2 regions of the Actinomadura citrea genome follow, and region 2 is predicted to be linked to the other one. Evidence: riboswitches for the same ligand, from Rfam matches in the RefSeq annotation. Region 2 holds a riboswitch; the other holds the start of a gene.
What was found. A riboswitch is a leader RNA that binds a small molecule or an ion and turns the genes downstream of it on or off. The one in region 2 is predicted to bind ZMP and ZTP.
Positions count from the first base shown of each region.

Region 1: another riboswitch for ZMP and ZTP. It lies ahead of BJ999_RS37170 (bifunctional methylenetetrahydrofolate dehydrogenase/methenyltetrahydrofolate cyclohydrolase); the one in region 2 lies ahead of BJ999_RS23530 (serine hydroxymethyltransferase).

Region 1 is NZ_JACCBT010000001.1:8,137,497-8,140,888, reverse strand. It holds gene BJ999_RS37185 (GAP family protein) at 1-151, shown strand, start outside; gene BJ999_RS37180 (hypothetical protein) at 330-506, shown strand; gene BJ999_RS37175 (GNAT family N-acetyltransferase) at 536-1,129, opposite strand; ZMP/ZTP riboswitch at 1,258-1,343, shown strand; gene BJ999_RS37170 (bifunctional methylenetetrahydrofolate dehydrogenase/methenyltetrahydrofolate cyclohydrolase) at 1,408-2,268, shown strand; gene BJ999_RS37165 (FHA domain-containing protein) at 2,453-3,184, opposite strand.
Region 2 is NZ_JACCBT010000001.1:5,020,943-5,024,334, reverse strand. It holds gene BJ999_RS23545 (MFS transporter) at 1-75, shown strand, start outside; gene BJ999_RS23540 (Lrp/AsnC family transcriptional regulator) at 153-644, shown strand; partial or broken gene BJ999_RS44055 (EamA family transporter) at 754-1,569, shown strand; ZMP/ZTP riboswitch at 1,674-1,760, shown strand; gene BJ999_RS23530 (serine hydroxymethyltransferase) at 1,814-3,085, shown strand; gene BJ999_RS23525 (class I SAM-dependent methyltransferase) at 3,089-3,392, opposite strand, start outside.

The DNA.
Region 1 (3,392 bases), 3.1 Mb from region 2:
CCTCCTGGTCGCGGCGCTGCCACTGCTGGGACTGCTGCTGTTCCACAAGCGCGCGGAACGCGCCATGCCCCGCGCGCGGACGTGGATGACGAACAACAGCTGGATGGTCAACATCCTCTGCTGCCTGATCTTCATCGCGATCATCCACTGACGGCGGACCGGCCCGGCGCCGCGCCCCTGCTTCCGCGGCCCGTCCTTCCGCGACCCGTGCTTTCGCAACCTGTTTCCCGCCGCGGGACCGCGCACCGCCGCCGGACGGGTACCCTCAGGCTGCCGCGCCCCCTGACCCTCCCTTGACCTCGGCGCGGGCGTTCCGTGGTGGAGGCGGGATGAATCTGCTGATGTCCCTCATGCTCGGCGTGGTCTACCAGGCCGACCTGCTGCTGATGGAGTCCCGGCAGGTGATCGGGCTGGTCGCCGCGTTCCTGGCCGCGGTGCTCGCCGCCCAGCTCGGCTGGCACGGCACCGACCGCCTCATCGGCTGGCGCCAGCGTTCCGAGGACTGAGCGCCCGGGGCCGGCCGTACCGGTACCGCTCAGCGCAGTCTCGCGCGCAGGGCGCGTTCGGCGGCGGGCCAGTCGTCGTCCGTCATCGCGTAGGCGGCGGTGTCGCGGATCGAACCGTCCGCGCGGATCCGGTGCTTGCGGTGGACGCCCTCGAACGACGCCCCGAGCCGCTCGATCGCCGCACGCGACCGCTCGTTGCGGGCGTGCGTGTGCCAGCCGACCCGGATCGCCCCGAGGTCGCCGAACGCGCGTCCCATGAGGAGCAGTTTCGCCTCGGTGTTGAGGCCCGTCCGGTGCCACCGCGCCCCGATCCAGGTGTGGCCGATGCACAGGCCGCGGTCGGACGGGGAGATCTCGTAGTACGACGTCGTCCCGGCGACCTCGCCGGTCGCCGCGTCGATCTGGACCCAGGGCACGCGCAGCCCGCGCTTGCAGGCCGCCAGCGCCTTGTCGACCTGCGCGCGCATGTCCCCGGCGCTCTCCGGCTGCCGCTGGCTCATCCACGTCCACAGGTCCGGGTCCTTGGACGCCTCGAACAGGCCGGCGGCGTGCTCGGCGGACAGCGGCTCCAACCGCACGTATCGCCCGGTCAGGACGGGTCGCTCGAACCATTCGTCGCTCATGGGGAGCACGTTAGGAGCCTCGGGACGGCATCCGGCAGAGCCACTTGACGCCCTTTTCCGCAAGCCACTCGTGCGGCCTCCTCCCGTGAGGCCGAGTCGCCGCCGTCTCCAGGCGGCCGGTTAGCATGGGGGGCCTACGCGACTGGCGCGGTCAAGGTGGATCACCACCGGGGAGCGAACGACAGTCCGGACACCGCGCGCCTGGGTGGACGGGACCCCTTCCGGCCGGGCTCTGGGCCCGGGGCCCGGTCCCGCCCGAGATCCACGCGGAGGAACGCATGACGGCACAGATTCTGGACGGCAAGGCCACGGCCGCCGAGATCCGCTCGAACCTCAAGGTCCGCGTCGAGGCGCTGCGCGACCGCGGCGTCTCCGTCGGGCTCGGCACCGTCCTCGTCGGCGACGACCCCGGCAGCCACTCGTACGTGAACATGAAGCACCGCGACTGCGCCGAGGTCGGCATCGAGAGCATCCGCCGCGACCTGCCCGCCACCGCCTCGCAGGACGAGGTGGAGCGCGCCGTCGCCGAGCTGAACGCCGACCCCGCCTGTACCGGCTACATCGTCCAGCTGCCGCTCCCGAAGGGCCTGGACGAGCAGCGCGTGCTGGAGCGCATCGACCCGGCCAAGGACGCCGACGGCCTGCACCCGGTCAACCTCGGCCGGCTCGTCCTGATGCAGCCCGGCCCGCTGCCGTGCACGCCGAAGGGCATCGTCGAGCTGCTGCGCCGCTTCGACGTCCCGCTGAGGGGCGCCGAGGTCACCGTCGTCGGCCGCGGCATCACCGTCGGCCGCTCCCTCGGCCTGCTGCTGACGCGCCGCACCGAGAACGCGACCGTCACCCTCTGCCACACCGCCACCCGCGACCTCGCCGAGCACACCCGCAGGGCCGACATCGTCGTGGCGGCCGCCGGGGTGCCCGGCCTCATCACCGCCGACATGGTCAAGCCCGGCGCGGCCGTCCTCGACGTGGGCGTGTCCCGCGTGGACGGCAAGCTCGCCGGGGACGTCGCCGCCGACGTCCGCGACGTCGCCGGCTGGGTCGCGCCCAACCCCGGCGGCGTCGGCCCGATGACCCGCGCCATGCTCCTCGCGAACGTCGTCGAGGCCGCCGAGCAGGCCGCCGAGCCGACCGCCTGATCAGGCGCCGTCCTCAGACAGGACCGCCCGGAGACGGGCGCGCTGCGGGGGCCGCCACCGGCACCGAGGTGGCGGCCCCCGCCCGCGTCGCCCTGGGCCGCGCCGTCACTTACGCGGCCGCATCGGGGGCTGAGCGATCGCCCTCTGGTTGCGCTGCCGGGGGAGGGCGACCGCAGGTCTCACATCAGCTGGCCCTCCGTCCCGCGGCCGTGCTGTGCGCCGGGCGGCCCGGGGCGTGAGCGTGACCGGTCGTGCCCGGCCGGCGCGTCTCGGTGGTGCCGCGCACCCCGGGGACGCGCCCGTCGACCGGCGGACGGCCCTGCTGGGGCACGTGCACCGGCGGCAGCGGGCGGACGAGGCCCATCGCGATGACCTCGTTGGCGAGCCGAGTGCGCCGGTTGGCGCCCTCGGGGATCCGGAACTTCTGATAGAGGCGCAGCAGGTGCTGCTTGACCGCGGCCTCCGTGACGACCAGCTCGCCGGCGATGTCGCGTGCCGTGGCCGGGGCCACGAACGCCTCGTCGGACAGGGCGGGCCGGCACAGCGAGGTCAGCACGTCGACCTCCCGGCGGGTGAGCTCGGGCGCGACGGCGCGCCGCAGTTCGACGTCCGGGTCGACCTCCTCACGGGGGATGCCCCCCAACCGGCAGCGCGCCGTGCCGAAGCTCACGACGTCACCGTCCTCCAGCACGCGACGGGCGATCGGCCGGCCGTTGACGCGCGTCCCGTTGCGGGACAGGCCCATGTCCACCACGTAGACGTACGGGCCACGACGGACGATCTCTGCGTGCAAACGGGACACACTCGGGTCGTCGAGGCGGATGTCCACTCCTCTCCCTCTCCCGACCGTCGTCACGTCGGGGCGCAGCGGCACCACCAGCCCGCTGTCCTCGATCCGCATGAACGGCCCCTCCACGGCAGTCCTCCCAGCTAGTTAGCGACCCCTGTCTGCCGGGTTACCCGGGTGCCATGCCGTCACACCCTCCTACTGGCGAGTAGGACCGATGGCGCAGGGGATTCCGGGCTCTCGGCCATCACCTTGGGCACATAGGTCCCATCCGCATTTCGGCGGCGGGTGACAAGCCGGACTCTTCCCCCGCGGCCCCCCTTGCGTCTCCGTCCCG
Region 2 (3,392 bases):
GCGCTCCTGGCCGTGGCGGGCACGATGGCCGGCCCTGCCGCGGGCCCGGTGGCGGGCCCGGCCCGGGGCGAATAATCTTCGGGGAACGGGACGTCCGGGCGCGATTCCCGCGCGGGAGTTCGGCGTCCGCCGGGCAGTTCGGGAGGAACCCTATGGACGCGGTCGACCAGGCGATCCTGCGGCGCCTGCAGCGGGACGGGCGGCAGACCAACCGCGAACTGGCGGAGGCGGTGGGGATCGCGCCGTCGACGGCCCTGGAGCGGACGCGGGCGCTGCGCTCGCGGGGCGTCATCACCGGGTTCCACGCGGCGGCCGACCTGGAGCGGCTGGGACGCGGCGTGCAGGCATTGATATCGATCAGGATCCGGCCGCAGTCGCGCGAGGCGATCGAGTCCGCCCGCGACAGCATGGCCTCGATGCCCGAGACGATCGGGGTCTTCGTGGTGACGGGGAACGAGGATCTGCTCGTCCACGTGGCCGTGCCGAGCACCGCCTACCTCCGCGACTTCGTGCTCGACCGGCTGGCGCGCCGCAAGGAGTACGTGGACGTCCGCACCATCGTCGTGTACGACTACGTGCAGCCGGTGGAGCAGTCCGAACTTCCGTCGGCCCACCGGCCCGACGGGCGAACGCCCTACATCTGACGCCCGGGGTCGCCCGGCTGGAGCGAAGGAATGACGACGCGAGCCCAGTGGACCGAACGAATGACGGCCCAGAGAACCGAACTCCGCATGTTCGCCTAGCTTCGGCGGCATGAACCGATGGAACAACTCAGCCGGTGCGCTGCTGGTGCTCGCCGCCGGTGTGCTCTGGGGGACGGTCGGGCCGGCGCAGGTGCTGGCCGGGCCGTCCGCGGGCCCGGTCGCGGTCGGCGGCGCCCGGATCCTCTCGGGCGGGCTCGTCCTCGCCGTCCTCGTGCTCGTGGCGGACCGCCGCGCGTTCCTGGCGCTGACCCGGCGGACCTGGCCGCCCCTCGTGGCGGCCTCGGCCGCGACCGGTACCTTCCAGGCGTCGTTCTTCAGCGCGGTCGACCGGACGGGCGCCGCCGTCGCGACCGCCGTCGTGTTCGGGCTCGCGCCCGTCTCCACCGGGCTCTGCGAGCGGGTCGTCCTGGGCGCCCGGCTCGGCCGCCGCTGGTGGGCCGGGACGGCCTGCGCGGTCGGCGGCGTGGCCCTGCTGATGGTGCCGGGGGAGGCCGTCCACGTCGACCCGGCCGGGATCGCTCTGAGCCTGGTCGCCGGCACGTGCTTCGGCGTCTACACGGTGTCGGCCAAGATCCTGACGGGTCTCGGTGCCGGGATGAAGGGGATCGGCATGGCCGGCGCGGTATCGGTGACGCTGCTGGCCGGGGGAGCGGCCCTGCTGCCCTGGACGCTGCCGGAGCTGCCCGCCCTCGCCGCGCCGCGCTCGGCGGCCCTGGTGGCCTGGCTGGGGATCGCCGCCACCGCCGCCGCGTACATGTTCTTCGTCACCGGCCTCGGGCGGGTGGCGGCCGCGACCGCCGGGACGCTCAGCCTCGCCGAGCCGCTCGTCGCCACCGGCCTGGCCGTGGTCGTCCTCGGTGAGCGGATGTCGGCGCCGGTCGCGGCGGGGTCCCTGCTGCTGATGGGCGGACTGTTCCTGGTCTCGGTCCCCGCGCGTGCGCCGCGCGGGCGCGGGACGGCCCGGTATGATGGCGTCCACGCGACTGGCGCAGTCAAGGTGGAGACGACCACCGGGGAGCGAAAGTAGTCCGCACACCGCGCGCCTGGGTGTACGGGTCCCCTTCGCCGGGGTGCCCGAAGCCCCGGCGCGAGCAGCGCGGAGGCTCACGATGCACGAACCGGCCGTACCCCATCTGCAGGGCCAGGACCCCGAGATCGCCGCGCTGGTGGAGGCCGAGGCCCGCCGCCAGTACGAGAAGATCCGGTTGATCGCCTCGGAGAACTACGTCTCGGAGGCGGTGCTGGAGGCCGCCGGCACGGTCCTGACCAACAAGTACTCCGAGGGCTACGCGGGCAAGCGCTACTACGAGGGCCAGCAGAACGTCGACCCCATCGAGCTGCTCGCCATCGAGCGCGCGAAGGGCGTCTTCGGCGCCGAGCACGCCAACGTCCAGCCCTACTCCGGCTCGCCCGCCAACCTTGCCGTCTACATGGCGTTCCTGGAGCCCGGCGACCCGGTCATGGGCCTGTCGCTGCCGATGGGCGGCCACCTCACGCACGGCTGGTCGGTGTCGGCCACCGGCAAGTGGTTCCGGCCCGTCCGCTACGACGTGCGCGCCGACACGGGCCGGGTCGACATGGACCAGGTGCGCGACCTCGCCCTCAAGGAGCGGCCGAAGCTGATCTGGTGCGGCGGCACCGCGGTCCCGCGGACGATCGACTTCCCGGCGTTCGCCGAGATCGCCCGGGAGGCCGGCGCGGTCCTGGCCGCCGACATCGCGCACATCGCGGGCCTGGTCGCCGGCGGCGCGCACCCGTCCCCGATCGGGCACGCCGACGTCGTCACGACCACCACGCACAAGACGCTGCGCGGTCCCCGCGGCGCCATGATCCTTTCGACGGCGGAACACGCGAAGGCGGTCGACAAGGCCGTGTTCCCCGGCCTTCAGGGCGGGCCGCACAACCACACGACGGCCGCGATCGCCGTCGCGCTGAAGGAGGCGGCGCGCCCGGACTTCGCCGGGTACGCGCGGCAGGTCGTCGCGAACGCCAAGGTGCTGGCCGCCGCGCTGCTGGACCGCGGCTACGACCTGATCTCCGGCGGCACCGACAACCACCTCATCCTCATCGACCTGACCGGCAAGGGAGTGGCGGGCAAGCCCGCCGCGCAGGCCCTCGACCGCGCCGGCATCGAGCTGAACTACAACGCCGTCCCGTTCGACCCGCGCAAGCCCTTCGACCCGTCCGGGCTGCGGCTCGGCACCGCCGCGATCACCACCCGGGGGATCGGCGAGGAGCACATGCCGCAGCTCGCGGCGTGGATCGACGAGGTCGTGCAGGCCACGGCCAAGCGGGGCGAGGCGGTCCTGGACCGGGTCGCCGGGCAGGTCCGCGACCTGCTCGCGTCCTACCCGATGCCCGGCTGGCGGTCCGTGCCCTGACGCTCAGCGCGGGCGCAGCAGCGTGATCATGCGCCAGGCCCCGGGGTCGGCGAGGGGCACCGCGTCCTCGCCGGCCCCGAAGTCGCCGTACTGCGCGACCGCCTCCAGCCCGCCCGCGAGGCGGATCGCGGCGTCCAGCTCGGTGGCCGTCCAGAACCGGTAGGGCACGACGTCGCGGACGACCCGCGGCTCCGCGCCCTCCCCGGTGATGGTCATCGTCACGCGGTCGTCGGCGATCTGGGTGACCGGGTCCAGCCGGTCGGACGGCTCGCCCCAGCGCACGCTCGCCCGGACGCCGTCCCGCTCG